Regions from separate parts of the Teredinibacter haidensis genome, predicted to be linked through region 3. Evidence: predicted binding sites of a transcription regulator. Region 3 holds the regulator's gene; each other region holds the start of a gene.

Region 1 (10,864 bases), 660 kb from region 3:
GTTTTGATCGAAAACAACACAGGAGGCAACTGTACTTTCGCCGCTGCTGTGGCTGATATCGAAGCACTCTATGCGCCCCGGTGTTTCATCGGCGGCTAACGCTTCCTGCAGTGCTTCGTAACGCTGTTCCAGTGTATGGGCGCTATTGAGTCGCGCCTGTAAATTCAGTTTTGCCGCCTGCTCTGCCATTACCAGCCATTTGGCTCGATAGGTGCGCACATTGGCGGTCATTTGGATCTTTCGATGGCTGTGTAGTTCAATGGCTTCGGCCAGTGCTTGTGCGTCGGGAATTGGATGGCTGAGTACCACGTAGGGAGGCACATCCATACCCGAATCCCCCAGGTAGGAGTGACTGACAAAAGCACTTAAGATATCGGCTTCGCTATTGTCTAGTTTGTTTTTGGGGTAGTAGTTTTTACTGCCCACTACCCGCCCCTGCCGAACGTAAAGCCGGTGGACACAGCTCGCTCCCGGAGCGATAGCACAGGCAATAATATCCATATTGCGCTGCCCCGCTTCCATAACTTGCTGTGCCTGTACCTGACGCAACGCGGTAATTCGGTCTCGGTAAATGGCGGCCTGCTCGAAATGTAAATCGCTCGAAGCACGTTCCATAAGTGTCACTAACGATTGGTGTAAGTTATCGTTTTTTCCTTCCAGAAACAGCGCTGTTTGCTCTACATCTGCGGCGTAATCGTGATCGCTTATTTTATTAACGCAGGGGCCGGAACAACGTTCAATTTGATACAGTAAACACGGCCGCGTGCGATTGCGGTAGACGCTGTCCTCACACTGCCGAACGCCAAATACTTTCTGCAAAAAATTCAGGCTTTCCCTTACCGCACTGACATTGGGGAAAGGCCCAAAATAGCGCCCTCGTTTCTTTTTGCTGCCGCGATGCAACGATAAGCGCGGATGATCTTCTCCGTCGGACAAATAAATATAGGGGAAGGATTTATCGTCTCTTAATAAAATATTAAACGGTGGCTTTTGTGCTTTTATTAAGTTGTGCTCCAGCACAAGGGCTTCTGCCTCGCTGGGAGCAACGGTGATTTCGATATTGTGTATTCGGCTAACGAGTGCGACGGTTTTTGTTGTTAAGCCAGAGCCACGGAAATAGCTGGATACCCGCTTTTTAAGGTTTTTTGCTTTACCCACGTAAAGAATAGCCCCGTTTTTATCATACATTTGATAAACGCCGGGCTTGCTTGTGAGATTTTTCAGGAAGGTTTTATGATCAAACCCTAATATTTTTTTTGCATCAGGGTTTGATGTTGGGGGCTGGTCGTCAACCATTTAGGTGAGGCTATCTACATCCAGAATTTTATGTTTGACCGCAAGTAAGGCTAGCTCTACGTCACTGTTTATACTCAGCTTGTCGAAAATACGGTAGCGGTAGCTGTTAACGGTTTTGGGGCTAACACAAAAGGAATCAGCTATTTCCTGAACCTTTGAGCCATTTGCAATCATGATGGCCGTTTGTAGCTCTCGCTCCGACAGTTTCTCGAAGGGGGAAACATCGCCCTTGTTACCCGTAAAATTCCGTAATGCAAGCTGCTGAGCCACCTTGCTGCTCATGTACAGATCACCTGCCAAAACCGTATTAACGGCGTCAACGATTTCGTCGAACCCAGAACCCTTGGTGACATAACCAGATGCCCCGGCTTTCATCAGGCGCTCTGGAAACATATCGTCGGAAAGGGCTGTTACTGCTATCACTTTTGTGGAATCGCAGGCGATCAGTATTTTTCGAGTAGCTTCCATTCCACCGATCCCAGGCATTTTAACGTCCATCAAGACGATCTCCGGGCACAATTCCCGCGCAAGTGTAACTGCCTGCTCACCGGTTTTAGCTTCACCGACGACTTCAAAACCTTCGACATCTTCAAGCATGCGTACAAGTCCCATACGCACTAAATCGTGGTCGTCAGCGACCAATATACGTGTCACCCATTCACTCCCCGTATTTATGTCAGACCAATCTATCTAAGCACGCTGACTTATTATGGTTTTAAGGTAGTTGCTTTTTTTGGATCAGATAACTCCAGTCTGAGCCCTACTTTCGTTGGGTTTACCCTAAAGGGACAATGTACCATTCAGCTCGATGTATGCCTAGTCTAATAATGACCGATGCTCCCCTCAATGAGAGATATGATCAGCCAAGCATTAGTGGGTTTGCTTCAACTCAAAAACAGCAGCAGATTGGCGCGAATAACTACATAATACACGTTATACCTCTTTTTGTACCAGCACATTTCGGTAGGTGAGATTTATCCGCTCACCAACAGGTTTTCGAGTTTTTGGTAATGAATGTAACCAGTTACGCTGAAAGTTGCCGCTCATAATCAATGCATCTCCCGAACCCAAATAAAATTCGCATCGGTTACCGTCCACACCAGCTCTTGGTTTTATGAGGAATTTGCGAGTCTCTCCTAGGCTTACGGACGCGATTACCGGTGTTGAGCCCAGCTCTCTTTCGTTGTCGGCGTGCCAACCCACTGCATCTGCACCATCCCGGTACAAATTGGCTAACACGCTGTTATAGGGTGACTGGAATGTGTCTTGAAGGCGATTTTTAATTGTGCTCAGGCGCTTATCCCAGGGCAGTGGTTCAAAGGTTTGGGCTGAATAGCGCAGTGCCGCACCCTTATCGCCAAACCAACACTGCATGCGTGGAATGCGCGTTTTTTTACCCGCTACGGTAATGTAGGGTTGCTGCCAGGGAAGCTGCGATCGCAACTGCCCCATTAAGTGCTGAGCCTCATCTTGAGGTAGCCAGTTTTTAACGTAAACAAGCCTGCAGCTATCACCCAATTCAAAAACCTGGGGCTGCTCAGTTTGTGATGAAAACAGGTCTTCCTGCATGGGATTAGAGAGTGTTGTACCACTGTTCAAAACGCGCTTCGTCGAAGGGCCAACCGATCTCCCGGTTGGATTCGCGAGCTTTTACGACGGGAATGCGGGTACCGTACAATGCCAGTAGCTCTTCATCTTCTGCAATATCCACCCACTCGGGCTGGGCGCTGCAAGAGTTAGCGATAACATTCTTTGCCAAGTCGCACAGGTGGCAACCAAGCGTGCTATATAAAATCAGGCTTTGCATGGTGGTGTGTTCCTCGTGAAGCACCAAGTTTACACCACCACGGCTGGCGGGAGCAGTTTGCTTATGCGTGCAATCGCCCTAATGCACCGAACATTTGCCCCATGAACGGCTTGAATTGCGGGAAGTGTGGATGATCACCAAAACGGCCCCTGCCGGCAAACTCCGAAATTTCAGGTAGTTGATCTGGCTGAAAACCGACGCGGTTGGACGCTTCGCGCACGCTTTCCAATTGCTGAATAAAATCGCTCATTCGCGCCACTCGGTTATCAATCCCCTCGGGCGAGTAGTGCCGATTGCTGCTGCCAACGCGCAGCTGATCACTCTCAGCGTTGGCAACCGCACCGTAAGTGCTCTCGATTCGACTGTATTCCACCTGAGTCAGATCTAGGGAAAAGCGCGCAATTTCATCGCTGTCGTAACCAATTTCAAGTGCCTTTTCATAGGCTTCGTAGACGTCGCCGGTAAAGAAGGTGTCGGCAATATCGCTCAACTGACCGAGCAGATCGTTAATTGCGCTTAATTCTGCGGCATCCAAATCGCCATCAACAGATATACGGAAATCTTCCATACCAGCGCTATCTTTCTGGCTCGAGGTTCCCGATGCCGTGCCAACACTCTGCTCTCGCTGACCCTGGTCGGCGTAACTGTTTATAGTAACCAGATCACCATCGTTGGTTCTTAAACGTAGGCTGTACTGCCTACTCTCGGATTTCTCCTCGTCCATACGTGTGTAAAAATCTTGCGTTGGCTGTATCAGCGCCGACAGCGTTTCAGCTTCCTGATTGCCGGTGAGTTCATCCACCAGCGGCTGGAACGCTTCTAACGGGGTGCTCGGCACAGTTGGCGCTGCATCGGAAGCCGATGCCGTAGCCGGAGCTTCAATATTTTCTAGTTCGTACAGAGCTACATCTGCCGCAGGATTTTCAAGGCCGTATTTGTCTGCCATTTCAGCAAACCCGGCAGCGACCTGATTAAAGGTTTGCTCAACAGCGCGTTTAACGTCACCTTCGTACAGTCCCATATCCTGGAGCTGCTGAATGGCCTCGTTGTATCCCTGCCTGAAACCCTCGAAACCGGCCTGCAGCCGCGACTGCAGCTCTTCTTGCGGCAGGCCATCCGATACGTCTGTGGCAATACGCTGCTCGATAAAGGCGAGAATCGTTGCGGCACCGGGGCTTTTATCGCTACTTGTTGGCTCGGCAACATTCGACGTGGCCTGCACATCGCTACCGCCAAGGGTTGGGGAGCGGAGATCCGATGTGGTTACCGGTGCACCGTAGGTGACAGGCGGCCCAGGCGGCGTCGCAGGTGTGTAGCGCGTTTCTGTGTAGCTATAGGAAGTAGATAAGCGAGCACTAATAGTCGTGGTACGACCTTCACTCTGAGCCTCCACCGTGGTGCTTTGATCCGTTGTACTGGAAATCTGCGTTGTGGTATGGCCGCTTTGACTGGGCGGAGTGCCAGTATACTGAGTCGGAAGGTGGATCATTAGGTGGCTCCAAATACAATCCTTTAGTTATAACCCTCATTTCGGCCATCTGAGGGCTAACTTCAATAGTATTTGGTTCTTAAGCAGGCTGTGCTTTAACACTAATAACGAAGGTAAAACCAAACCGCGGCACATAATGCTACCGCGAGAAAGAGCCACATGCCAAACTTCCCACCCTTACCTTGTTCGGATATTGCGTTGCCATTGCCACCCGTATAAACAGGATGCTGTGGCGGTAGCTTTGCACGAACATGGGAGCGAGACTCACCAATACCGTGCGTGGCGGGTTTGTCAGCGACTCCTCCAGGGGTGTGACGCACCTTCATCTCGGCAACACGCAGAACAGGTCTGACGGTTGTAGATTCCAGATCTGGCTGGGGACCAGAAACCTGAAAAGACAGGGTATCGAATCGAACCTGATCGCCAGGCTTCAATACAGCCTTCTCAATGCGCTGACCATTCACGAAGGTTCCGTTTGCCGATTTCAGGTCCTCGACAAGCAGCCCTCTTTCGCTTTCTTTCAAACGTGCGTGCTTACGGGATAAATGCGCGATGCCGAGACTGATATCACATTCTTTGGCGCGCCCAAGAATCGCTACGCCGTGAATAACAAACTCCCTTCCGGCTAGAGCGGTACCAACAGGAGTTAATGTCCACTGCGAGCTTTCATCCGTACTATCTTGATTTTGTTGAACTTTTTGTATTCTAGAATCTACTATTGTGGCTTCCTTGAAACCCAAGTTAAGAATATCCCCGTGGTTAAGTACACGCGCCCGCTCTACTGGCACACCGTTGACTTTAATCAGGTGATCGCCGATCAGATTTGTGATCTTTGCCTGATTATCGACAACATTTATTTTGGCATGCTGAGGACGCAGATGACCGTCCGCAATGGTAAGGTCACAGGCAATCTCGGAGCCGATACTGTACTCGGGATCGACTAACCAGATGGGTTTAAGATTTTTATCTTTAAAACAAAGTTGCAGCATAGAGGTGAACGTAGGTTGTGGGCTGTTGAGTAAAGATGTGTAAAAGAACTTTCACAATTCTAATTGTATTATCTATTATCGAAGCATAAATAAAGATTCTTAACAGTTTAGATCTAATCGTTATTAGTGTCAGGAAATATTACAGTACTAATTACTCAACCGTTGGATATTAATCAAAACTATGATTGGAACTCCAAATACCAATAGTCACAAGAGTTAATTACCGCCCGACAAGAAAAATCACTGCAATAACGCGATTTTAAGTACGGATTCGAAGACACTCCTGCCATTTTGCTTTAATCTGGCGAAAAAACGTTGCATGCAGGTCAAACAAGCGAATACACAATGCCACTAACCCACTTTCACGCAGCCACGGATGTCGGCCTTCAACGTAGCAATAACGAAGACAGCTACTTGAGCATGCCATTTCTTGGGGCCTGGGTTGTTGCAGATGGCATGGGTGGCCACGCCGCTGGTGAGGTGGCCAGCGCAATTGTTTGTGAAACGATTCAAGAGCAGTTATCGAAAGGCGTTTGCCTTTCCGACGCCATTCAGCTCAGCCACAAGGCTGTGCTAGAAGCCGCTAATCGCGGTGTTGGTGGCTCGGGCATGGGCTCTACCGTCGTGGCCTTGCACTCAAGAGGCAGTGAATACGATATCGGCTGGGTCGGCGATAGCCGTGCCTACAGCTACTATCCCTCTCGCCCTAAATCGTTACGCCAGCTGACAAGAGATCACTCCTATGTGCAATATCTGGTCGACTCAGGCGTAATCACGCCGGAGGAAATGCACAATCACCCGGAAAAAAATATTATTACGCAGTGCCTTGGATCTACGGATCTTGAACAGGTCGATGTAGGGTTGGTAACGGCCAAGTGGCACAATCCACAATGGGTAATTTTATGCAGTGACGGCTTAACAGATGCCGTTACAGATACGGAAATAACCAGTATTCTCAACAAAACAACGTCTGTAAACGATACGACTGAAACCCTTATTCGGGCAGCGCTAAACAACGGCGGCCGCGATAATATTACCGTACAGGTCATTTCCAATCCTGGCGGACTGGCTCGACTTGTCCACAGTACGACGAGTACTCTGAGCAAAATTATCCCCTAAACGGTGCGCCAGGCACCCTATCTGTGGTATAAAGCGCCGCTATTTCAGCAACCGCTAGCTCAAGCAATTACAGCCAATTTAATGCCCACTAAAGCGTCCAATTTGCTAAAAATTCTCTTTGCCACCACGATGGTCGTCGGGCTGGGTATATGGGTGCACGTCTCCTACGGCTGGATTGAAACTTTATCGCGTTGGAACGGTGTCCCAGTCACCTTTGTTATTGGTGGAGCTCTTTTTGTGGTTTTCAGCCACATTGCCCGAGTCGGTCGAATCCACTATGCGTTCAACCGGCTACAGCCCAGCCCTTTTCGAAAAATACTGGCGGTAAGCCTAGTGCACAATACGGTGAGTTTTCTATTACCTATGCGTCTCGGCGAGCTGGCTTTGCCGGCTCTCAGTCGCCACCAGCTCAACATTGATATCAAATACTCTATGGCAACGCTCTTGCTGATTCGGCTGTTCGATGCCCATGTATTACTGTGCCTACTCGTTTTCTTTGCCGGTAACCTCTGGCTCGACGAATATGCGGTGATTGCCCCCATTGCCCTGGTAGTTTCTCTACCACTCGGGATGCATCTTTTACAGGCAGTGGGAAAACGAGTAGGAAAGATCGCCTTTGCCATGCCATTGATTGAAAACCAGCGCACATGGATAACCTTATATTGTTACAGCGTGGTTATCTGGAGCGTAAAACTGTTTGCCCTGGCCCTGCTAGCCTCGACCCTTGGTCATCTGCCCATTGACCATGCATGGATTGCGACTATCATTGCCGATGCCAGCGCACTTTCGCCCATTACAGGCTTTGCCAACGCAGGGACTTTTGAGCTTGCCTTTACCCTGCCGTTGTTACCGCTGGGATATGCATCAGAACCCTTGGTGAAAACCGCGGTCAATGTCCACCTGTTCATCTTTATTATCAATATTTGCGTGGGAATCGCAGGCTTTGTTCTGTTAGAGTCCAAACGCTCACCAACATCATCCACATAAGGTCTTCACGTTATTATGCATTTACCAAGCCTTACTGTTGTTATTCCGGTTTACAACGAAGAAGAAAATGTTCTACCACTGTTTGAAGCACTCAAGTCAGCGCTGGAACCCTACGCTGGAGACTGGCATGTCATTCTGGTAAACGACGGAAGCCGCGACAAAACAGCAGTTAACGTTAATGAGTGCGTTCAATCTTTTGGTGATCGTTTTAAGCATATCGAGCTACAGCGTAACTTCGGCCAGACAGCGGCTATGCAAGCAGGCATTGATGCAGCTGAAACAGAACTCATCGCGACGATGGATGGCGACCTGCAAAACGACCCAGCCGATATTCCACGCCTGGTTGAAGAGCTGCTGGAAAAAGATCTGGACCTGCTGCAAGGCTGGCGTAAAAACCGCAAGGACGCAGCCGTCTCCCGCAAGCTGCCCTCGCGCATTGCGAACAAGCTTATTCAGCGCGTAAGCGGCGTAAAGCTAGATGACTACGGTTGTAGCTTGAAGGTCTACCGCGCAGACGTGGTCAAACAAATTCGTCTCTACGGCGAAATGCACCGATTCATTCCCATTTGGATGGCAACTGTGTGCCCTCCTCATCGCATAGGCCAAACCGTTGTTAACCACCGAGCGCGTATGGCTGGAGAATCTAAATACGGCATTACACGGACTTTCCGCGTATTGATTGATTTGGTTACCGTATTTTTCTTCCTGAAATTCCGAGCACGTCCGGGCCACTTTTTTGGCTCTATTGGTTTGTGGGTTGGGGTCATTGGCGGTGGCATGATGGCACACCTAATGTTTGTTAAGTTTATTCTCGGTGAAAACATCGGTGAGCGACCGATGCTGTTGATTGCCAGCATTATGATTATTGCATCCCTGCAATTTTTAACCACCGGTGTACTATCGGAAATACTAAGCCGAATATTTTTCCAAACCACCAATGTGAGTAGCTATAAAGTAAGGCAGCCGTTGAATTTTGAGCTTGACGATAAAGTAACGGAAAAAGAACCTCCCCAATAGGTACTCCAACAAGTATTCAATGTTGGCGGCTATTAGCCGCCTTTTATCTATCTACAATATGGAAAAGCAATCAAACCGTGCACCATCTAAGCCAGCAACTACGACGTTTTTTGACCTCACCTCTCGCCCTGTACGCATGTATTGCACTGAGTTTTTTCCTGGGGCTAGGTTCCGTACCCCTATTCGATTTAGATGAAGGTGCATTTACAGAGGCGACGCGGGAAATGCTGGAAAGCGGTATTTTCTCCGCCACCTACCTTGATGGAGAGCCCCGATACGACAAGCCTATTTTCTTCTATTGGCTACAAGCGAGTAGTGTCAGCGTATTTGGTTTTAATGAATGGGCATTTCGATTGCCTTCGGCGCTTATGGCTTGTCTGTGGACGTTTGCCGTTTTCAGTTTTGTACGTGAATTTGTCGGCCGAACCCGTGGACTTATTGCAGCATTGTTTTTAGTCAATTCACTTTGGATTGCCTTAATTTCCCGCGCTGCCATAGCCGATGCCACACTCAACGTATTCTTATGTATGGCTATTTTTGATATTTGGCGCTACACCAAATATCAGAAAACCTCGCTCGTTCTCCGCATTTACTTATGGATGGCTCTGGCTACCTTAACCAAGGGGCCCGTAGGCGTTGTCGTTCCCCTGTTGACCTCGTTGATCTTTTTTATCACAAGTAGAGTAGATAAAAAGCTCTACCTCGCCTACCTAAACCCACTAGGCTGGTTAGTCTATATTGGCACGGTGGCGCCCTGGGTAATTGCTGTTTATATGGAACAAGGCAATGGCTTCTTCGAGGGCTTTATTGTTGAACACAATCTAAAGCGTTTTTCCGCAACACGCGAAAGCCACGGCGGAACAATATTTTATTACCTGCTGACCTTACCTCTTATCGTCCTACCCTATACCGGGTTGCTCGCAGGGGTATTCAAGCCGATCAAACAGCAGTTGTCTGACCCTTTAAGCCGTTATCTGCTTATTTGGTTTGCCGTGTTTTTCGTGATTTTTTCTCTTTCAAAAACACAGCTGCCACACTACATACTGAACGGTTGCGTCCCACTAATTATCCTTTTTGCGCGCCAGAAAAAATTGTTCCACAGAAGGCGCTGGTCCACGCTTTTCCCTATTGCATTTATGGCACTACTGGTAGTTCTTCCCCAACTTATTGCCATCGCAGCAGAAAGTTCGCGCGGTTATGACGGTGCGGCCTTATCTCGCCACAACGATATTTTTACCGTTTCCTATACAATCTTTGCCATCGTTGCGTTTGCATTGATGCTTGTTGCCAGCTTGCTGCCCAAGCTCCTGACTTGGCAAAGGCTTGTTATCGTCGGCGTTATCCTAAACAGCTTTACCTTCACCGTATTTGCTAAAGTCGCGTCCAATTTCCAACAAGCTCCGATTCACAGCGCAATACAATTTATTGAACAGCGCAAGCAGACGCTGGGTATAGAAGAAACTGTCGTCGCCTACAAAATGCATATGCCGAGCTTCAGTGTCTACCGCGAGAGGATCACGCCTCTGCGCGCCCCCCAAAACGGGGAGCTGGCGATCACAAGGGTTGACCGCGTAGACAGCCTTAACCGACACGTATCCAATCAACTAGAAAACAGTGAAGCAAAACCCATATGGCAAATGGGGGGGCTGATTATGTTCGAAATTTCCAGCACAAACGCTGGAAGAGAAGGCCTTTAACGATGACGGCGATTTACCAATACTTTAAAACGCTGAATAGTCGTCATATGGCGCTTTGCCAGGAGGCCCATGAGGCGACGTGGGATTCACATAGAGACAATCTAATTCAGTTGCTCTGTATTGCCAGCCTGCTTTTGCTTAGCGCTGCGGGTGGCTATGGTATAGCTGGCTATCATTTTGCGTTTGACAGTATTAACAGCCTCTCTGCATTAATACCCGAGGCACTGTTGCACAATATTACTGTGTTTGGCGATGGCTCTTTTTTGCTAGCGCTTGTTCTTTTATTCAGTGCCAAAAATATTCGTTTCCATTGGCTTGTTTTTTTGGCCGCCATTATTGGCGGTATTGCTTCGAACAGCCTCAAAGATATTTTTGACCTCCTGCGCCCCCCTGCCGTATTGGACGCCGGTAGCTTTAACCTATTTGGCAAAGGCTACAAGTACCACAGTTTTCCATCAGGACA
Region 2 (10,864 bases), 510 kb from region 3:
CGGCGAAAAGGGTAAGTTTAAATGGGGTTAAAAAGGGTGATGCCACTTCTGTGGCAATCATATGGCTATTTTCCGGCAGTAGCTCTTGTAGCGGTTGGGCGACAAACTCATAAATATTATTGGCAAAGCTGAACAGCGCCAGAAACACAATAAATATGGCCAGGAAGCAACGTATCAGACGGGAGCGCAGCTCGATTAAATGCTGCACCATCGGTTGCTCTTGAAGTGTTTCTTCTTTTGATAAACTCATATATTCGAGGTTTTTTTATCCGCTCTTGGTTCGGTGTCGTCTTGGGAGCTCTCTGCCATTGCGCCAGCTTCCCCCGTTGTTGGTGCGGTTTCGCCTTCAGAATGCTCTACGGTAGCGCCAGCGTCCCCTGTTGCTGGTGACTGAGCTTGTTGGTCGCCAAGGATTTGTTGTTGCAGCTCGTCTTTTTTTGCCTTGGCCGCTCGCAACGAGGACAATACCTGCTCGTTATGAATTTCGCGGCGAATATCATCGGCCCCAATCTGCTTTTCAAATTCTGTGCGGGCAGCGGTAATATTGCGGCGTACGACACTTATCCAGATGGCACAAGTTTTTATGGCACCGGGCAGGCGCTCCGGGCCTATTACCACCAGCCCAATAACGACGATCACCATGATTTCCAGAAAACCCATATCGAACATATCTATTAACTCTGTGCATTAGGCTCGTTTTGACAAGCCGCTACTCTATTTGCTCTCGGTCTTCTCAGTTTTCTCGGGTTTTTCTCTGGTTTTGGTTTCGTTGACAGTGGAATCGTTCGTTTCTACTTTTTTCGCATCCGCATCCGCATCCGCATCCGCATCCGCATCCTGTTTGTCGTCGTCGCTGACGGCCTTTTTAAAGCCTTTGATAGCGCCACCCAAGTCGCCACCAAGACCGCGCAGCCGCTTGGTGCCAAACAGTAAAAGTACAATTACAAGAACAATCAGAAGTTGCCAAATGCTAATGCCACCTAAGCCCATAACAGGTTACCTGTGTTTATCGTTTAATGAATGGGTTAACCAGCTCTGCTGGCTTTTTCTTCTAGCCCGGAGAGATCGAAACGACGGGCCAGTTCTTTAAGTACATCGGATGAGCCGACACCGAGGTGAGAGAGCATAACCATGGAGTGAAACCATAAATCGGCAGTTTCGTAAACCAGTTTATCGGTTGTGCCATCGGTGGCAACATCTTTTGCGGCGATCAGGGTTTCTGTACATTCCTCTCCGACCTTTTCCAGAATTTTATTCAGCCCTTTGTAGTGTAGTTGAGCGACATAGGACGCTTCTGGGTTGGCTTGTGCTTTCCGCTCCGCCAGTACATTGTCGAGTGCAGCTAATACGTCGCTCATGAATAAATCTCTTTAGGGTCTTTAATAACAGCGGAGTTTTCTTGCCACTGACCATCTTTTAGTGTTCGGTAAAAACACGAACGTCGGCCCGTATGGCAGGCGATACCGCCCAGTTGCTCGATGACAAGAATAATAACATCTGCGTCACAGTCGAGTTTAACTTCTTTTACCTTTTGCGTATGGCCAGAACTTTCACCTTTGCGCCATAATTTTTTTCGCGAGCGCGACCAGTATACGGCAACGCCATTTTCTGCGGTAAGCGCCAGGGCTTCTCGGTTCATCCAGGCCATCATCAATATTTCTCCCGTAGCGGCATCCTGCGCAATGGCCGGTACCAGCCCCTCTGTTGTCCAGGTGATGTCATCGAGAAATGCTTGGCTGTCTGTCATGGGGGGCTCTTTAAAAAAGGGTAAGCATACCGGGTTTAGGGCGAGGGTTGAGTCGCGGCGTATCAGCTAGTGATCCCGGTCAACAATATAGTGCGCCAATTGCCGTAAATAACGGGCGCCCTGGTTGAAGGGGCTGAGAGCCTCCAATGCTTCATTCCGCAGAGCTTGAGCCTTTTCTATCGCACCTTCAAGCCCCAATAAAGAAACATAGGTGGGTTTGTTGCGTTCCGCGTCGGCGCCCTGTTGCTTGCCCAGAGTGGCGGTATCGGCGGTTACATCCAGAATATCGTCCTTAACCTGAAAAGCCAGGCCTATGGCTTTGGCGTAGACTTTTAGCTTTCGTAGTTGTTCATCGCTGGCATTGACGGAAATGCCACCCAGCACCACGGACGCTTCGATCAAAGCACCGGTTTTGTGGTGGTGCATGAGCTGTAGTTGTTGTAGGGCAAGAGCTTTTTCAACCGAGGCCAGATCAATGGCTTGGCCCAGTACCATTCCCTTTGCACCGGAGGCCTCGGCAAGTACTTTAAGTGCCGCTATGGCCTGCGCTGAACCGATATCATTGTTACTGGTAATCAGTTCGAACGCGTGGCACTGAAGCGCATCGCCCGCCAAGATTGCCGTCGCTTCACCGAAGGCAATATGGCAGGTGGGTTTGCCTCTGCGCAGCTTGTCGTTGTCCATCGCTGGAAGGTCGTCGTGGATCAGGCTGTAGGCGTGAATGCATTCTATGGCTGCTGCGTAGGTGTCGGTGGCGGCGTTTGGTTCTGCTAGGGCGTGGGCGGCGGCGGTAACTAGTACTGGGCGAATGCGCTTGCCTCCATTAAGCAGGCTGTAGCGCATGGCATCTAGAAGCTGGTTATCGGCTTCAGTGGCATTGGGGGATATAAACTCACCAGAAAGACTATCGAGTAATCGTTTCGATGTGCGCGACTGTTGCTGCGCCATAAATGCTTGTAGGTCCGCCATGCCTATTCTGCGGCCTTGCTTTCCAGCTCGAAAGGTTCGCTGCTGTGCTCGCCGTTATCCTGCTGCAACAGTATCGCTACTTTCTGCTCTGCTTCCTGCAACGCGGTTTGGCAGTTACGGGTTAGCTTAATACCCTGCTCAAAGGTTTTTAGGGAGTCTTCCAGTGACAGATCGCCGCTTTCTAGCTTCGATACTAGGGTTTCTAGATCCTCTAAAGATTTCTCAAAATTCGGTGTTTTTTTCGTCGCCACGTTAATTGTGCCTCTGGAGCCTGCGGTGTTTGGCGCAAACATACCTGAGCAAGCTAGGGGGGTCAATGCTCAACTGATGTGTTTCGTACGATTAAAACAATCGGGTTAGAGGCCGATAACTATCTTTTGGGATGGGACAAAAGAGCAGGGTCATTCATAACAAAGTATGGATAATAACCCTACTCCTTAGGCGAATTGTGTCTAGACTAGAAGTAAGTAATAAGCACCTGATTGGCCTGCAGGACCATAAAGTGCCTAGTTATAACCTTGAGAGGATAACTCTGTGGATTTAGCAACGATAGTGGGGCTCGTTGGTGCACTGGCACTGATTGTGGTTTCCATGTTGATGAGTGGCGAGCTGGGTATGTTTGTCAATGGTCCATCGCTGGTCATCGTGGTGGGGGGGACAGTTTTCGCAGTTATGGCGAAATACGGGCTTGGGCAGTTTCTGGGGGCAGTAGGTGTCGCGGGAAAAAGCTTTTCGACCAAGCTACCCGACCCGAACGAATTGATTGATGAAATTGTGTCGTTGGCGGACGAGGCCAGAAAGGGAGGCCTGCTCTCGTTGGAGGGTAAAGAAGTGAGCAGTGATTTTCTCCAGCGGGGTATTCAGTTACTCGTGGATGGTCATGATCCCGACGTAGTAAAAACGCTGCTATCCATTGATAAAAATAAAGCTGCCGAACGCCATGAAATTGGTTCCTCCATTTTTGCTGCCATGGCCGAAATGGCACCTGCGATGGGGATGATTGGTACCCTCATCGGTTTGGTTGCCATGTTGGCGAATATGGATGACCCCAAGTCAATTGGCCCGGCTATGGCTGTGGCTCTGCTAACGACGCTTTATGGCGCGGTGATAGCCAACGCTATGTGTGGTCCTATTTCGGATAAATTAAAACTGCGTGCTGGAGAGGAGGCGATGATCAAAAGCCTCGTTATCGATGCGTTGCTGGCTATTCAGGGTGGGCAAAACCCGAGAGTAATCGACTCGATGCTGCGTAACTATTTACCCGAGGGAAAACGTGTTGTTGAAGGCGCAGAGTAAAATTCCGGTGATTGAATCATGAGCGATGAAGAGGACGACTGCAAATGTAAACCGGGGCTACCGCCCTGGATTGCTACTTTCGCTGACTTAATGTCGTTGCTAATGTGCTTCTTCGTACTGCTATTGTCGTTTTCTGAAATGGATGCAATGAAGTTCAAACGCTTGGCTGGCTCTATGGCTCAGGCTTTCGGCGTGCAAAACAAGCTGAGCGTCACGGATATCCCTAAGGGGACCAGCATTATTGCCCAGGAGTTTAGCCCCGGTCGCCCAGAGCCGACGCCCATCAATGAGATCTGGCAGAAGACACAGGACATTACTGAAATGTCGATGGAGCAGTACTGTGTGGAGGAGTTCGATATCGAACAGGGGGATGAGGGCTATGATGCCGGAGTAAAGCTGCGGGTTAAGCAGCAGCTTGAAGAGTTGCTAAAACAAACAGAAGAGGATGCTTACGAGTTGGCGGGAGCGCTGCACGAACAGATAGCTGCCGGGCAGGTAGAGATTGAAACCCGTGGGCGACTTATCATTATTCGTATTCGAGAAAAGGGGTCTTTCATTTCAGGCTCCGCTGATATGGCTCCATCCTACAGGGACGTTATGCGGGAGGTGCGTGCAGTACTTGCGCTTAAAAAAGGCAAGATCGAAGTCCAGGGGCACACCGACGATGTACCCATTCGCACGAGTCGCTTTCGCTCTAACTGGGAGTTATCATCTTCGCGCGCTGTTTCTGTCGCCCATGAACTTATGGTGGGTGGAGATGTAGCGGAAAGACGTTTTGAAATATCGGGCTTTGCCGATACGGTTCCTCTTGCCCCTAACGATTCAGCCGAAAACCGTGCTCGCAATCGACGGGTAGAAATTCTAGTAAAACAGGGGCTGGAAAACGAGCTGGAAGAAGAAGACTTGAAGCTTTTGAAAGATGATAAAGAGGGGGCCGATATACTGCGAGAGCTGGATATTGCTCCGGAATATTTGTTCGATCTGGAACCTGAAGAGATTTTCTAATGCACGATGAGCGGCGGCGATATTTTCGTATTGATGAAACTGTGGGTATTGGTTACGAGGTGTTGCAACACTCTCACCACGATCCTCTGCAGGAGGAAGACGCGTCCGACGAGGGCGGGCGCATGGCAAGCCTTCTGGACGTAACTGAAGAGCAGGATGCAACAATAGAGCTGCTGTTATCGGAGGTTGAAGACGAGAATCCAAAAGTTGCAGAGCTTATAGGCCTGTTCAATCAAAAGCTTGAACGAATCGTCAACCATCTATTAATGGATAGCCACACCATTTCTCGTATTGCCCACAAGGTGAAAGAAGCTAATATCTCAGCGTGTGGGATAGGCTTTGTCAACAATGAAGAAATAGAGGAAGGCTCGAGCCTGAGGATGCATATAACTTTGTCGCCGGGCAATTTACGCATAGAGACTAACGGAAGGGTTGTTGGTTGTTCGCCCAATGGTGATGGTGAGAGCTATTACTGGCGATTGGACTTCTTTGGCATGAGCAAGAAGGATCAGGAAGCGCTAATACAACACATTGTGCGGACGCAGGGCTCGCAGTTAAAAAATTTACGTGACGTCGTATACTAATATTCGGTGCTGTACCTAGCTTCAGCGCTGCAGACAGTGCGGTCGTGAGCGTTGGTTCGCCCCGGTTTTTATTTTTGTGGGAGATATCTCACAAGAAAAAGCGACATGTGCCTCTGTTTTTTATTGGTAAATTCCTTAGAATGCACGCTGTCAAGGACGCAGCAGATGGATCTGCGGCAGGGAACAGCTTGGAGCGATGCCACATAGTACCTTAAAGGAATCAGGGTAAAATCCTGTGAGTTCGCCGCGACCGTAAAGGTCGCGGCGTTTTACGTTATAGATCCCATTTTGTTTCCATCCCCTACTCGTAAACACTTCTTTTATATTTGCCATTTCTAATAATAGATATTCTTGTTAGCCGATGTTGTTATATTGTGGTTAAAGCACGTGACCGTGCTTGCGGTGCATATCATCAGAGAAGAAAACTTAGTGAAAGCTCATCTCCTTGGCTATCTATTTTTACATTAGTGTGGAGCTACGATAATGCTGCTTGGCTTTAGGGCGCTGTTGTATTACAGGCTTTAATTGAAGCTTGCTCTAGTGGCCATACTCGTTTCTGTAACTACAGAAATGTAAAATTCAAATGTTCTATAAGAGCAGCTTGATGGCAACGAAATATTTAAAACATAGTCTCTTAGTTGTCACAAAGTATGTTCAAGCCAAGAGTGTAAAAATGCAAAGAGGGTCGCGTTTCTGCGACTTGACACCTCTTTAGGATGGAGTAATATCCGGAGAGAGTGAATGGCCAATATTGACAAGGGTTTACACTGTACTGATTCCGGTGTGGTCGGAACGAGGAGAGTTATCTTCAAGTACTTAAGCAGACGAGTGGCAGGTGTCCGTAATGGTTCGGCGCTATCGAGCTACCCCAGCGACTACTCTTCACCGAGGTGGGAGAGTCAACGGTTTAGTTACCTTCGCAACGCCTATGATGCTCCAATTCAAAACCCCCGCCCAGCGCTGCTCGGCGGGTTTTTTCGTTATGGTGGCCGAGCCGAGCCGAGTGTTATTCGCTACAACCGAAAGTGGTGCTAAAGCGTTAGTTGGGCTACGTATTAACCGGCCGATTATTTTCCTGTTAACGATTTTATGCTCCTTAAAATCGACGATGTGGTTCTATCGTTGGTCTATGCTTAGATGGCTGAGCTGTGATTTTTGTAAATCACTGGATAATATTATGGAAGCGAAAATACTGCGATTAAATATGGCGGGCCAACCCATCGAGTGGTTAAGTTGGAAGGAAACGGCCTGTCTGTATGCTCGCGGAATAATTGGTTGGACTTTGGGGGGGGTGGTAAAAAAAGCCCGAGGAGGCTATTCCCGAATGACCGGAAGGCAAACCGTTATTCCGTTGCCTGCGATTATTGCCTGTGAGGGTAGCCGCATGGCGCCTCTCCGGCGCAATCCCCCACTATCAAATAGCGCACTTTTTTCCCGTGATAATTATCAGTGCCTGTACTGTGGTTCGTATTTTGAGTTCTCTTATTTGTCGCGAGACCATGTTCATCCGACCAGTCGTGGAGGCAAGGATAAGTGGGAGAATGTTGTCGCCTCCTGTAAGCGCTGCAATCAGCGCAAAGGGGGCTCGCTACTTTCTGAAATTAGTATGGAATTATTGGCGTTACCTTACCGGCCCAACCCCTCTGAATATTTAGCGCTGATCAATACGGAACGTATTCGTGGCGATCAGATGGAGTATCTACGCCCACAATTTTACCGTTATAGCCCCCAGTTGACGTGTTGTGCTTAGCCGCGAGTGGTGCAGGTGCTAATGTCTATCCCTTTTAGCTGAGGAACAAAATTACAAGGGCCCTGACGGCTATCCAGCTGTTTGCAGATAATCTCATTCCAGGCTGTTTTACAGGCATTGGTACTGCCGGGTACGCAGAAAATAACGGTACCATTTGCCAATCCCGCTAAGGCGCGGGATTGAATTGTCGATGTGCCGATTTGCTCCAGTGATATCTGGCGGAATAACTCACCAAAGCCCTCTACCGTTTTATCCAGCAGAGGTGTAATCGCCTCTGGCGTGCTGTCGCGAGAGGTAAAGCCGGTACCGCCGGTAATAAGGATTACATGTGTATCTTCATCTGCAATCCAGGCTGATGCCGCAGCGCGTATTTTATAAATATCATCGACCACAATTTTTTTGTCACAAAGCGTGTGGCCGAAATCAGTCAGTGCGTTGATAAGGCTTTGGCCTGAGGTGTCGGTATCCTCATTGCGGGTATCGGATACTGTCAATACGGCAATGTTCAGTGGTATCAGATGTTGAGTAACAAGTTTTCCCATAATTCAAACCTTAATTGATTAACCGCCCAGCATTGCCAGGTGACGGGTCGAGCCGCTGTTGCCTTGGTGAAGGTCATGACTTTCTTTCTTTACCGTCAATAGATCGCGAAGGCGAGCTGCAAGTTGGTCGCTGCTTTCCGATTGTAAATACGGCCGCAACTTGTGGTGTTCTTCAGCGAATAAGCACAGGTGCATATTACCGTGAGACGATATTCTTAAGCGATTACAGCTCGCACAGAAATGCTTGCTATAGGGCATGATCAAGCCGATATTACCGGAATAGTCGGGGTGAGTATATTCTACTGCTGGGCCCGCATGCGGTTCCCGCAAGACTTGCAGCCAGCCATTTGTTTCAAGGTGTTGTTGAATTTCCGCACCACTAAAATGCTGCTGTTGGAAGAAATCTTTGTTGTCGCCCGTCTCCATTAATTCGATAAACCGCAAAGAGATCGGACGCTCACGAACATAGGCAATAAACGATTGCAACTCATGGTGGTTAAACTCGCGCATAAGAACCGCGTTGAGTTTGACTTTCTTAATTCCTAGCGCTACAGCCTGTTCTATACCGTTTAAAACTTCCTGTAATTTATTGTGGCCGGTTATTAAATGAAAGTTTTCCGCTTGCAGGCTATCGGCACTTAAATTTAACTGATCCAATCCGGCTTCAACTAACCGCGGTAGTAACTGAGTAATTTTATAGCCGTTGGAGGTGAGCGCGACGGTGTCAATGCCGGGTGTCGATTTACAGAGGTGAATAATCTCTGCAATATCTTTACGTAGGGTTGGCTCACCGCCGGTGATACGAATTTTTTTTGTACCGTTAATAGCAAAGGCTCCTACAATTTTTTGAATTTCATCTAATTGTAGGTAAGGCTCAGCTGTGTCCGAACAGTAGCCATCGGGCAAACAGTAGTTGCAACGAAAGTTACACTGATCCGTAACGGATAAGCGTAGGTAAGTAAACTGACGCTGGTAGCTGTCAGTTAATTGGTGGTATTGGGTCATAAGAGTGCCTTTCCAAATTTCGGGAGGCTGCACAATTTCTTCTGCAACCCGGCTATACATCCACTGAGGTACTGTGTAGTACCGAGCTGGAGTATTGCGGCTTCTCAACCTTGCCATACCGTTGGTTTAGAGTGGGAAGCTTCGGCTATAAGTAGGTGCTATTGTGCGCTGAAAGCAACTTTTTGCCAATACACCAATAGGGGTAGATATACCTGTGCTGTGGACGCTGGGTAGGGGGGCCTTTATACTCACCGGCTAAATATGGATACATTTACTGAGGTTGTATGGCACGGGATTACTGCTATTTATCGCATTTTGTCGCTATTCTTTCCCTACTGGTTTCTGTAAAAGCCCATACTATTAGCCTGGAAAAGACAGTTGACAATGACAAGCCGAACTGGCCCGTGTTTGAGCACATTGTCTACACCCATCCCAATGTGAGTTCTCAAGTAGGGGAAATCACGTTCACCGAATGTCGAGTTTCTCACCCGCTGCAGGCGACGTATCGAAATGTAGAGTGCGGTTCGTTACAGGTACCCGAAAATTACAGTGACCCGCAGGGGCGCCACATAAAACTGTTTGTTGCGCGCATAAAAGCGACGGGCAAGAAGGCCCATGTCGATGCCTTTGTACCCATTGCCGGAGGGCCAGGGGCTGCAGCTAGCGAATCCTACCTGTTCCAGGGACAGGGTTTCGACAAAATTCTGCAGCAGAGAGATATCTATATTATTGACCAGCGTGGAACAGGCAAATCCCATCGTTTGAATTGCCCAAATATGCCTGAACAGGCGTGGGCGATGGGTTCAGACGGCGATGTGACAGAAACACTAGTGCCGTTTTACCGAGAGTGTCTGGAGCAGCTCGCGGCCGATCCTTCCCAATACACAACCAGTGTTGCCGTTCGGGATTATGAAAATATCAGGCAAGCATTGGGGCTGGAACAATGGAATATTTATGGTGCGTCCTATGGTTCCCGTGTTGCTCAACATTATTTGCGGCGTCATGAGCAATCCCTGCGCACGGTTATTCTCGATGCAGTGGTTCACCCGCAGCTGTCTCTAGGGCCCAATATTGTTTTGGAAAGCGAGCGCGCTTTGCGGCAGATGACTGAGCGGTGTGAGCACGCGGATGAGTGTAAGCAACATTTTCCAGGCCTAAGGGAAGGCGTCGATAAATTGTTGGAGCAACTAAAAGGCAAGCCTAAAGATATTACACTGGACAGCATTAGTACTGGTGAACGTGAAAGCTTTCAATTGACCCATGGGCATCTTATCGCGTTTATTCGTTTCTCTCTTTACTCTCAAGATTCGGTTGCTCTGGTGCCGCTGATTTTGCGTGAAGCCTATGCGAACAATAATTTTATTCCTTTGGCTCGAAATGCCCAACTGTTTACCCAGCAAATGGGTTCGATGATTAGCTTGGGGATGCACAGCTCTGTGATTTGTTCCGAAGATCAACCCTACCTGCGCGAGGAAGATATCGACAGGGAGCAGATTGCGGCCACCTACATCGGTGATGGGGAGGTAGAGCTGTTTTATGAATTGTGTAAAACCTGGCCTTCTGGGCCCGTGGATGAAGAATTCAAAAAGCCGGTTAAATCGGAAAAACCTGTACTGCTATTGTCGGGCTCGGCCGATCCCATCACACCTCCAGCATTCGCAGACCTAGCCTCAGAACATTTATCTAACAGTCTGCATATCGTGGCGCAGGGCTTGGGGCACGGGCTTGCGTCGAAAGGTTGTATTCCCACGTTGATGGCGAAATTTGTCGATAAGGCTTCCGTTAAGGAGCTCAATGCCGAATGTGTTAAGCGATATACCCCCACGCCTTTCTTTATCGACTTCAACGGCCCTTCGCCATAGGAAAATGAAATGATAGAAGCCCACAACCTGCGCAAAGCCTTCAGGAAAAAAGGTTCCGGGCGTAAGGCTGAATGGATTCAAGCGGTTTCCGATGTCAGCTTTAA
Region 3 (10,864 bases):
CCTTAGCCATCTGACCTGTTTGCTGATAGAGAATGTAGATATTGTTGATAATCGAGGGGTTGCGCTTGTCGTACTTAAGTCCTTTTTCATAGGCATCTTGAGCCAGCTTCAGGTGCCCGCTAATTTTGTATGCAACGCCGAGGTTAGACCATACAGAGCCGACTTTTCTATAGGTTTTTGTGGATTTATGCATATAGGCAATGGCTGTTGCGTAATCCTTTTTCTCCATGTATTCCATGCCGATATTGTTGTAGTACTCGGCCAGTGCCTGATGTTCTGATATGCGCTCGGATTTTAGTAATTTTGTTCGAATGGCTGAGTACGCGTCAGCAAATTCAACAATAACCGTATTATTGGGGATCGAGACCTTGACATTGATATGTCCGGGAACAACATAAAAGTCCTTCCTGTCTAGCCAGTCCCGCGGGACATCCACAATTTGAAATTGCGCATTCAAACCCACATAGCGGGCGGCTGCTAAATATAAGCTGGCGTGAGAGAGGCAGTTACCTGTGCCTGCGTTATACGCTTGCTGGGCTGTCAGCGTCTTACCGTAGTTATAAGTAATGCCCAGGTACATGGGGTGGAACAGCAGGCGGTGAAGTTGACGAGCTTTTTCACTTTTGCTGTGAATGGGCCTGATCTCTAAATCCAGAATTTGTTTTATTTCATCATCGATCGCGAGTAAATCAACGTCCTCAATTTTTGGTAGGGTTGAAAGATCGAGAGATTGGTTGGGGATTGGTGAGGGTACGGCCGTTAGTTGCTGGTAAAGGTTGTCCGGATTCGGTTCTGTGACTGAAATAATATCATTCGTAGCGAGTACAGTCGGAACCGCAAAGAACGCTAGGGCCAGTATAAGGCTAAAAGTGGCGCAACGGTAAACGGATGTATTGATCATGGCAGGCCTCATTTTGATGATAATTGCACTACCCCAACAGCTAAATAATAGCACCCTTTGGCTGCGAATTGTTACAAATATACGACAGAGTTGTGACGTGTATTTAGCCTGTAATGGACGAGGGATAAACTGTTTGATCTGCCATTTCCAAACCGGAACGGTTCTTGCCATTAGCCTTGGTACGTAAGCTAAACGACAGAATTCCGACGCATTGGATCTTTATGGCAGAGCCCTTTTTTTCACATCTTAAGTCCTTACCCGGAAGCGTTACGGGCCAGGGTACAGTCGATAATTTGCGAAGTATTGGCCGTGGAAATCTAAGCGTACCCATTTTGCTGTTAATGCTGCTGGGGATGATGACCCTGCCATTGCCGGCTTTTCTACTCGATGTGTTTTTCTCGTTCAATATCGCGCTTTCCATTGTGGTTCTGCTTGTGGCGGTATATAGCCTCAGGCCTCTGGATTTTGCCGTTTTCCCCACCATCGTATTGATCGCCACCCTGTTGCGGTTGGCTTTGAATGTGGCCTCCACCCGCGTGGTATTGCTGGAGGGGCATAAAGGTGGGGATGCTGCAGGTAAAGTGATTCAGTCTTTTGGTGAAGTGGTTATTGGTGGTAACTACGCCGTTGGTTTGGTGGTCTTTATCATCCTGATCATTATCAACTTTGTTGTGGTTACCAAAGGTGCCGGGCGTGTTTCTGAGGTGAGCGCGCGCTTTACTCTCGACGCCATGCCCGGTAAGCAAATGGCTATCGATGCGGACTTGAATGCGGGCGTTATCGATCAGGATGAGGCGCGCACCCGCCGAGCCGATGTGGCTGCGGAAGCGGATTTTTATGGTGCGATGGACGGTGCCAGTAAATTTGTTCGTGGTGATTCCGTCGCAGGTATTTTAATCCTCATTATTAACATCATCGGTGGTCTGATAGTGGGTGTGGCTCAGCATTCTTTGGAGTTTCAGGATGCACTGCAAAAATACGTCCTGCTAACTATTGGTGATGGTCTTGTCGCACAAATTCCTTCACTGCTACTGTCCACTGCCGCCGCCATAATGGTGACACGGGTTAACAGCTCGGAGGATATGAATCGACAGGTGCTGTCGCAAATGTTTGCGTCTCCCAAGGCTATGGCCGTCACCGCCTGTATTCTATTTATTATGGGTGCCATACCCGGAATGCCCCACGTTGCGTTTATTAGTCTCGCGGCGATTTGTGGCGCTATTGCTTATTATATTCACTTCAAACAACAGCAAATCGAGGTGGTGGAAGAGGGCGGGTTTCAGCACGGCGCACCGGGAGCTATGCCGAACCGAGGAGATCTTCCTCCAACAATTTCTGGGCCCGCAGGCCTACCATCACCAGCAGGTTCAGTCTTAACCGAAGAGCCTACTGAGGTTAGCTGGGACGATGTTACACCCGTCGACATTATCGGTCTGGAAGTGGGGTACCGGCTGATCCCCTTGGTTGATAAAACGCAAAACGGCGAGCTGCTTGGGCGTATAAAGGGTGTGCGAAAAAAGCTTTCTCAAGATTTGGGTTTTCTGATTCCCGCAGTTCATATTCGCGATAATCTGGACCTGATGCCCAGTGCCTATCGCATCACTTTAATGGGCGTAAGTGTCGGCGAAGGTGAGGTCTATCCAGATCGCTCCCTGGCAATTAACCCAGGGCAAGTTTTTGGTAAGTTGGAAGGAACCGTTACCCAGGATCCGGCCTTTGGGTTGGAGGCGGTATGGATCGATGAAAGCCAGAAAGATAAGGCGCAAACCTTAGGTTACACCGTGGTAGATGCAAGTACCGTAGCTGCCACTCATCTTAATCAAATCATTCAAAGCCATACCCACGAACTGATCGGCCACGAGGATGTACAGAAGTGGCTGGATCTACTAGCAGATAAATCACCTAAGTTGGTTGAAGAGCTGGTTCCCAATACGATATCCATCAACCAGTTGTTAAAAGTACTGCAAACATTGTTACGTGAACAGGTGCCCGTTCGGGATATGCGAACCATTGCAGAAGCGTTGGCGGCGCACGGCAGTAAAAATCACGATACCGCCTCGCTCACCGCCATTGCTCGTGCATCACTGGCGCGTCAAATCGTCCAAGGTATTGTCGGTGCCGATCTTGAACTCCCCGTGATCACCTTTGATCCAGCCCTGGAACAATTGTTGCTACAGTCGGTACTACAGGCACAAAAAACTGGCGCCGATGAAGGGGCGCTACTGGAACCACAGTTGGCCGAACGTATGAACAATGCCCTGGTAGCCGCAGCGCGAAAACAGGAAAGCGGCGGAAAATCTATTGTGCTGTTAGTTGCGGCTCCCATACGTTCAATGATGGCCCAGTTTGTTCGATTTAATATTCCCGATATGCGTGTGCTGGCCTACAACGAAGTGCCGGATAACAAGCAAATCACCATAGACGTCAGTGTTGGCGGCGAAGTACTAAGCGGTTAAACCCCTAAGGTTTAACCCAGCAGGAGAGACACCATGCAAGCTACAGGCAATAATCTGGTTAAGCGATTTGTTGCGCCCACCATGCGCAGGGCATTGGATCTTGTGCGAGAAGAGATGGGGGCAGAGGCCGTTATACTTTCCAGCCAAAAAGTTGCCGGAGGCGTGGAAGTTGTCACCTCCATGGAGCCGGATTTACCCACACGGGGTATCGATGTGCGACGGGAATTTGGCAGTCACTTCGATGCTGATCTGGATCGGGCGATGGAAAGTGATTCGGCCTGGCATGCTCAAGCCGAAGTAGATCGTGCCGCTGCGCAGTATTCCGGTCGCGTTGAATCGAACGAGCCTAACCAGGCCCCTATCGGTCGTGGCGCAAAAATTGCCCAGGAAATTGAGCGTGCTCGTGAGCGTATGCTGGATGCGAAACGTCGCGCTAAAGAAAGCGAAAGACCTATTAGCGAGCTGCCCACGCCTCAGCGCTATGCCGAGCCTGCAAGCGTACAGCCGCAGCCAGAAATGCGGCCGCGACCTGTAGCCGCAGCGCGTGCAGCAGTCCAGCCAGTAGAAAATAGTGGTTCTGAACAGGATGAACGTTTGGAAACCCTGCAGAGCGAACTGGCGGATATGCGTATGATTCTGGAGCAGCAGCTGTGGAGAATGACACAACGCGAGCAGCCTTTGGAAATACCTTCACAAATTAAATTACCCGCGGGGTTCACTGTTTTACACGAGCATATGAATCGCTTGGGAATACCCGAAAGTCTGGGCCAGCGGTTGATACAAGAGTGCGGGCATCACAGCAAAGTGAGTAAAGCTTGGCGTGACTGTATGGCGCGGTTGGCCAAAGATATTCCTGTTGCTGGCGGCGATATTATCCAGCAGGGTGGAATTTTCGCCTTCGTCGGGCAGACCGGTGTGGGTAAAACCACCACCATCGCCAAGCTAGCCGCACGCTACGTGCTTGAACACGGGCCGGGGAAAGTGGCACTGGTAACAACCGATACCTACCGGGTGGGAGCTTACGATCAGCTGCGTTCGCTGGGTCGGATCCTGAACGTTCCTGTACGCGCTGTGGACGGAGAAAACAGTCTTGTCACCATTCTCTCCTCCTTGCGCCAGTTCCCTTTGATTCTGGTCGATACCGCAGGCTTTCGCCATGGAGACCCTATGCTCAAGGATCAGCTGCGCAAGCTAGATACCTGTGCAGCTATTAAGCGAGTGCTGGTTATGGCGTGCAACAGTCAGGTTCAAACCATGAAGGCCTCTACCCACGCCTATAACTCGCAGCATGGTGTTGATGCCTGCGTTCTTACCAAGCTTGATGAGTCGGCGAGCCTGGGTGAAGCCATCAGTGTTGTACTGGAGCGACAACTTCCTGTCGCCTATACCACCGATGGACAGGAAATCCCCAAAGACATCCGCTGTGCCAGTGGTCATCAATTAGTCGCTGCGGCCGTTGGATTGTTAAAAACGACTACAGAACAACCAATTTCCGCTTTTAATGGAGGTTAATCGGTGCAAGGGCTGCAGCGTGAAAAACGTCATCTATACTTGGTGGAGCCAAGTTCTAAACGAGTAAACAACCGTATGAGTGCTAACCGACCAATTAAAGTAATTGCTGTTACCGGCGGCAAGGGTGGTGTAGGCAAAACCAATATGTCGGTTAACCTCAGCGTTGCGTTGGCCGAGCTAAACCGCCGGGTTGTGTTAATGGATGCCGATCTAGGATTGGCCAATGTTGACGTATTGCTGGGGTTACAGGCTCGCTACACCATTGCCGATGTGCTCGATGGCAGTAAAACGCTAAGAGACGTTTTATTAAACGGTCCCGGCGGTGTAAAAGTTGTACCGGCGTCTTCAGGTGTGCAGCAAATGACGGCGCTGTCACCGCAAGAACATGCGGCATTGATCTACGCGTTTAATGAATTGAGCGAACAGATGGATGTTTTGGTAATTGATACCGCCGCCGGTATTTCCGATACCGTTGTGAGTTTCGTACGTGCTGCGCAAGAGGCCATCATTGTTGTTTGCGACGAGCCATCGTCCATTACCGATGCCTATGCACTTATCAAGATCCTCAATGTTGATCACGGTGTTTTTCGTTTTCGCGTAATTGCCAATATGACCCGCAGCAACCAGGAAGGCATTAACTTATTTAATAAGTTAAATGCTGTTTGTGAGCGATTTTTAGATGCTTCGCTGCAATACCTTGGAAATGTGCCTTTCGACGAAAACGTTCGCAAAGCGGTACAGAAACGCCAACCACTTATTCAGTTTGCCCCACGATCGAAAGCAGCGAATGCCGTGCGGGCAATGGCTCAAAAAATAGACCAGTGGCCGGTGCAAGCCAGCGCACGAGGCCATTTGGAATTCTTTTTGGAGCGCTTACTTACCGCTGATGTCAGTGGGTATTAGGAACGTTTCCCAATGGTAAGCCCCAGTGGTCGCCCACCCCTAACAGAAATTTCACATTATTATTTGCGTATGTTTTATGTCAGTTACCGCGGTAGATAATTTAATGGTATATGAGCAAACGCAGGAAGCGGTACCCCAAATCAAGGTCGAAGATTATTTGCACTTGGTCAGCCGTATTGCGTACCACATCATGGCTCGCATGCCTTCCAGTGTTCAGGTGGATGACCTTATTCAGGCTGGAATGGTGGGGCTGCTGGAGGCGTCACAAAAATACGACGCTACTAAAGGCGCAAGTTTTGAAACCTATGCGGGAATTCGTATTCGCGGGGCCATCGTTGATGAAATGCGCCGGGGCGACTGGGCGCCACGCTCCGTGCACCGAAATACACGACGGGTATCCGAGGCAATAACCAGGCTGGAATCGCGCTTGGGGCGCGATGCCAAAGATGGCGAAATTGCACAAGAATTAGACATGTCGCTTGATGAGTACCACAGCATTCTGCGCGACAGTACCTCCACACGCTTATTCAGTTTGGAAGAAACTTACGAAGACGACGAGTCTCGCCTCAGCCAGCCAGAGCTAAGTGAAGCTCTTCTGGGGCCGGCAGAGGGCGCGCAGCGCGGAGCACTTCAGGCGGCGCTGGCAAAGGCGATACGAGATTTACCTGAGCGAGAGCAGCTTGTGCTATCACTCTATTATGATCAAGAGCTAAATCTTAAAGAGATAGGTCAGGTCTTGGGGGTGTCAGAATCAAGGGTGAGCCAGATACATAGTCAGGCGGCGTTGCGATTGCGTTCCAGGCTTACAGATTGGCACCGGAATGATTAAAGTGTGAGATCAAGGTATTGCCAAAAATATGTCACTTAAACTGGCCGACTTGTAATCTACGACTAAACTTAACCAGAGATTCTAAAAATTACTATGGCATCAAAGCTATTGGAACATACGATAACTAGCAGATTGCCAAGAAACACATTTGGGTAACGGAGGTTGAATTGGACAAAAACATGAAAATCCTGATTGTTGACGACTTTTCGACAATGAGGCGCATCATCAAAAATTTACTTCGCGACCTTGGGTTTACTAACACCCAGGAAGCTGATGACGGTACAACGGCATTGCCAATGCTGCGCAGTGGCGATTTTGATTTTTTAGTTACCGACTGGAATATGCCAGGAATGACCGGTATCGACCTGCTCAAAGAAGTCAGGGCTGATGCGAAGCTGGTGAGCCTACCAGTGCTAATGGTTACGGCAGAAGCCAAACGGGATCAAATTATTGAAGCCGCCCAGGCTGGCGTAAACGGTTACGTTGTTAAACCGTTTACAGCACAGGTATTAAAAGAAAAAATCGATAAGATTTTTGAGCGCGTAGAGGGCTAGCAGCCAGGCGGATCAGTCAATGGATATAAATGAACATTCCCACAATGAGGAATTTTTGTCGCAGTTAGAGGAATGCTCTACTCGCCTTGTGGAGAAGCTCCAAAGCGACAACTACGGTGAAGCTTCCGCGCTTATACACGGGTTAGTTGAAGCCAGAGATAAACATATTTTTACCAGTGTCGGCCAGCTCACCCGGGCGCTGCATAATGCAATCGTTAACTTCAATGTTGATGCCGATTTAGAAGCCGAGCCTCCCGAAATCAATCAATCGGAAATTCGGGATGCCTCCAGTCGACTTAACTACGTTATTAGAATGACGCAGGAAGCGGCTGATAAAACGATGGATAAAGTTGAAGCTGTTGCCCCTATCGCGATGAATCTAGGGCAGGAAGCAACGCGTTTACGCGATGAATGGCACCGTTTAAAGCGTCGGGAAATTTCCAAGGAAGAATTTAAAGAACTGTATAACCAGATGGGCGATTTTCTTGACCAAATGGAAGAAGGTACTGTGCAGCTAAACAAATCCCTGCAGGATATTATTCTGGAGCAGGGCTTCCAGGATCTGACCGGGCAGGTATTAAAAAAGGTGATTAGTCTGGTCACCGATGTAGAAGATGAGCTGGTTAATTTGATGCGTATTGCCGGTCAGGTGGAGCAGGTTACCGGCATGGCGAGCGAAGGGAGTGATAAACAAAGTCTCCCAGAAAAGAACAATAGTGTAGCCGAAGGGCCACAAATTCATGCAGACAGACGCGATGATGTGGTTTCGGGGCAGGACGATGTAGATGACCTGTTATCGAGTTTGGGGTTTTAGGTCCATCATTGGAATCTAAACGTGTGTAATAGACAGTTAACCGGTCGGAAATGACCGCCGGTTTAAAGGAGCATTGAATGGCATTTGGCGAAGATGAAGATATCCTACAGGACTTCCTTGTCGAAGCTGGAGAAATAATCGAGCTGCTATCTGAACAGTTAGTAGACCTTGAGCAGAAGCCTGACGACCGGGATTTGCTCAATGCCATTTTTCGCGGTTTTCACACGGTAAAGGGTGGGGCGGGTTTTCTGCAGTTAAATTCGATGGTGGATTGCTGCCATGTAACTGAAAATTTATTCGATATTTTGCGCAACGGCCAGCGGGAAGTGACCCCAGAGCTGATGGATGTTGTACTCCAGGCTTTGGATGCGGTAAATGCTCAGTTTGCTCAGGTGTCTGCTCGGGAAACTCCCGAGCCCGCAGATCCACTGCTGATTAATGCTCTTGAAAGGCTTGTCTCCGGTGAAGATCTTGCTGTGGTCGAGCCGACTCCAGCGGTAGAGGATCGTGCGGAGCCGGTCGCGAGTGGAAGCGGTGATATCGACATCACCGATGATGAATTTGAAGGTTTTCTCGATGCGATCACCGGCGAGACTAAAGAAACGAAGCCGGCATCCGCGCCGGTAGCATCTTCCGGTTCTGAAGAAATTTCTGAAGATGAATTTGAAGCATTATTGGATCAGCTGCACGGTAGCGGTAAAGGCCCCTCTGGTGACTCTCCTGTGTTGCCGACACCCGTCACGAGGGGAAAATTGGATAGCGATGAAATATCGCCGGATGAGTTTGAAAGCCTACTAGACCAGCTGCACGGTTCGGGGAAAGCGCCGGGGAAACAGCCCAGCCCAACAACGCCTGAGTTGATCAACGATGACGAGTTCGAAGATCTTCTCGACCAATTACACGGTAAGGGCAAAGGGCCTACGGTTCCTGAGTCTTCTGCAGCCGCTCCAACGCAAAAAACGCAGGAGTCAGCCCATACGCCGAAGCCTGCCGAGAAGGCAAAACCTGCCGTTAAGGCAGTACCTGCAGCTGCGAAAGCACCCGTCCGAGCAGCGGCACCAAAAACCCGTGAAGCTTCAGGGCAGGCTGCCCCCAGTGCTGAAACGACCGTAAGGGTCGATACTCAGCGGCTCGACGATATTATGAATATGGTCGGCGAACTGGTCTTGGTACGTAATCGCTTGGTACGTCTGGGGCTGGAATCTGCTGATGAGTCCATGCAGAAAGCCGTGGCCAACCTGGATGTTGTAACAGCCGATCTACAGACCTCGGTTATGAAAACACGCATGCAGCCGATCAAAAAGGTGTTTGGCCGTTTTCCACGAGTGGTGCGAGATCTTGCGCGTAATCTGAAAAAAGAAATTGGTCTTGATCTGGAAGGAGAAGAGACCGATCTGGATAAAAACTTGGTGGAAGCACTAGCTGATCCGCTGGTTCACCTAGTGAGAAACTCTGTTGACCATGGAATTGAATTGCCCGCAGTACGTGAAGCAAAAGGCAAATCGCGAGTCGGAAAAGTTATTTTGGCAGCAGAGCAGGAGGGCGATCATATTATGCTCTCTATTTCTGATGATGGCGGTGGAATGGATCCCGATATGCTGCGTGAAAAAGCCGTTGAGAAAGGATTATACGATGCGGATGCCGCTGCTCGACTTAGCGATAGCGAAGCGTTTAATCTGATATTTGCACCGGGATTTTCTACCAAAAAAGAAATTTCCGATGTCTCGGGTCGTGGTGTGGGTATGGATGTGGTGAAAACCAAAATCACCCAGCTAAACGGCTCTATAGAAATTGATTCGAAAATTGATCGGGGCACCTGCATTCGTATCAAGGTGCCTTTAACTCTTGCGATTATGCCAACCTTAATGATTATGCTTGGCCGACAAACATTTGCTTTACCGCTAGTAAGTGTGAATGAAATTTTTCATATGGATCTCACCAAGAGCCATATCGTCGATGGACAGGAATGTATCACCATTCGCGATAAGGCCATTCCCATTTTCCATTTAAAACGCTGGTTAGTGAAAAATAATACGTCAGTTGGATTGCCAGAAGAAGGACATGTTGTCATCGTCTCTGTGGGTACAAAGCGGGTAGGCTTTGTTGTAGATGCGCTGATTGGTCAAGAAGAAGTGGTTATTAAACCATTGGGGAAAATGTTGCACGGAACCCCCGGAATGGCCGGTGCAACCATTACTGGTGATGGAACAATAGCGCTTATTCTCGATGTACCGAGCATGCTTAAACGCTATGCGGGCAATGCCTGAGTCAATCGAAATGCAGAGGAGGACTCGTGCCATATAAGGTTTTAGTTGTCGATGATTCCAGCTTCTTTCAGCACCGCTTGAAAGAAATTATTAATGAATGCCCCGAACTTAAGGTTGTTGGTATAGCGGCTAATGGGCAGGAAGCGATTGAAAAAGCCGCCAGTCTGCAGCCCGATATCATCTCCATGGATTACGAAATGCCGTTACTCGATGGTGTTTCTGCTGTGCGCGCTATTATGGCCGAGCGTCCGGTACCCATTGTTATGTTCTCCTCTATGACCTATGAAGGCGCAAATATTACTCTGGAAGCGCTGGATGCTGGTGCCGTTGACTTTATTCCGAAAAATTTTGCGGAAGTGTCAAAAAATTCGGATTTACTCAAGCGCAGGTTACACGAAAAACTTATCACGTTTGCGAGTCAGGCAAACATTGCACCAGTCCGCTCTACCGATGAGCTAGCCGCCGAAGCAAACGTTCGCTCCCAGCGGGCAAGAGAAAAAACGGCTGCGTTAAGGGAGCGAATAGCCAGCAGAACTGCACCAACAGAAAAATCAGCAGCGCAACCGCACCGCCCTCGCTCAGAAAAACGAAACCTTAAAGGCAAAGTAAAGTTAGTTGTTATTGGGGC

What was found. Region 3 encodes FliA, which starts transcription of late flagellar genes. Its sites were predicted from a motif close to TAAAGTTATNNNNNNNNCGGCCGATANCC; they were not measured.
Region 1: the regulator FliA is predicted to act here: its motif matches at 4,629-4,657, upstream of H5715_RS06555 (DUF5610 domain-containing protein).
Region 2: the regulator FliA is predicted to act here: its motif matches at 3,060-3,088, upstream of pomA (flagellar motor protein PomA).

What each region holds. Positions count from the first base shown of each region.
Region 1 covers NZ_CP060084.1:1,671,555-1,682,418, forward strand. Annotated here, with positions in the region: gene uvrC (excinuclease ABC subunit UvrC) at 1-1,296, opposite strand, end outside; gene H5715_RS06540 (response regulator) at 1,297-1,950, opposite strand; gene H5715_RS06545 (alpha-ketoglutarate-dependent dioxygenase AlkB family protein) at 2,230-2,895, opposite strand; gene H5715_RS06550 (glutaredoxin family protein) at 2,870-3,103, opposite strand; gene H5715_RS06555 (DUF5610 domain-containing protein) at 3,165-4,592, opposite strand; gene H5715_RS06560 (FHA domain-containing protein) at 4,694-5,581, opposite strand; gene H5715_RS06565 (PP2C family protein-serine/threonine phosphatase) at 5,927-6,700, shown strand; gene H5715_RS06570 (lysylphosphatidylglycerol synthase transmembrane domain-containing protein) at 6,803-7,687, shown strand; gene H5715_RS06575 (glycosyltransferase family 2 protein) at 7,703-8,704, shown strand; gene H5715_RS06580 (ArnT family glycosyltransferase) at 8,782-10,401, shown strand; gene H5715_RS06585 (glycosyltransferase family 39 protein) at 10,404-10,864, shown strand, end outside.
Region 2 covers NZ_CP060084.1:2,835,388-2,846,251, reverse strand. Annotated here, with positions in the region: gene tatC (twin-arginine translocase subunit TatC) at 1-250, opposite strand, end outside; gene tatB (Sec-independent protein translocase protein TatB) at 247-669, opposite strand; gene tatA (twin-arginine translocase TatA/TatE family subunit) at 715-990, opposite strand; gene H5715_RS11245 (phosphoribosyl-ATP diphosphatase) at 1,026-1,358, opposite strand; gene hisI (phosphoribosyl-AMP cyclohydrolase) at 1,355-1,747, opposite strand; gene H5715_RS11235 (polyprenyl synthetase family protein) at 1,814-2,716, opposite strand; gene H5715_RS11230 (exodeoxyribonuclease VII small subunit) at 2,719-2,967, opposite strand; gene pomA (flagellar motor protein PomA) at 3,251-4,012, shown strand; gene H5715_RS11220 (flagellar motor protein MotB) at 4,031-5,017, shown strand; gene H5715_RS11215 (PilZ domain-containing protein) at 5,017-5,601, shown strand; gene H5715_RS11210 (hypothetical protein) at 6,343-6,636, shown strand; gene H5715_RS11205 (HNH endonuclease) at 6,779-7,351, shown strand; gene moaB (molybdenum cofactor biosynthesis protein B) at 7,348-7,893, opposite strand; gene moaA (GTP 3',8-cyclase MoaA) at 7,912-8,898, opposite strand; molybdenum cofactor riboswitch at 8,889-9,057, opposite strand; gene H5715_RS11190 (alpha/beta hydrolase) at 9,183-10,760, shown strand; gene H5715_RS11185 (ABC transporter ATP-binding protein) at 10,770-10,864, shown strand, end outside.
Region 3 covers NZ_CP060084.1:2,328,466-2,339,329, reverse strand. Annotated here, with positions in the region: gene H5715_RS09030 (tetratricopeptide repeat protein) at 1-901, opposite strand, end outside; gene flhA (flagellar biosynthesis protein FlhA) at 1,123-3,357, shown strand; gene flhF (flagellar biosynthesis GTPase FlhF) at 3,391-4,869, shown strand; gene H5715_RS09015 (MinD/ParA family protein) at 4,945-5,772, shown strand; gene H5715_RS09010 (RNA polymerase sigma factor FliA) at 5,876-6,601, shown strand; gene cheY (chemotaxis response regulator CheY) at 6,769-7,155, shown strand; gene H5715_RS09000 (protein phosphatase CheZ) at 7,175-7,969, shown strand; gene H5715_RS08995 (chemotaxis protein CheA) at 8,047-10,236, shown strand; gene H5715_RS08990 (protein-glutamate methylesterase/protein-glutamine glutaminase) at 10,263-10,864, shown strand, end outside.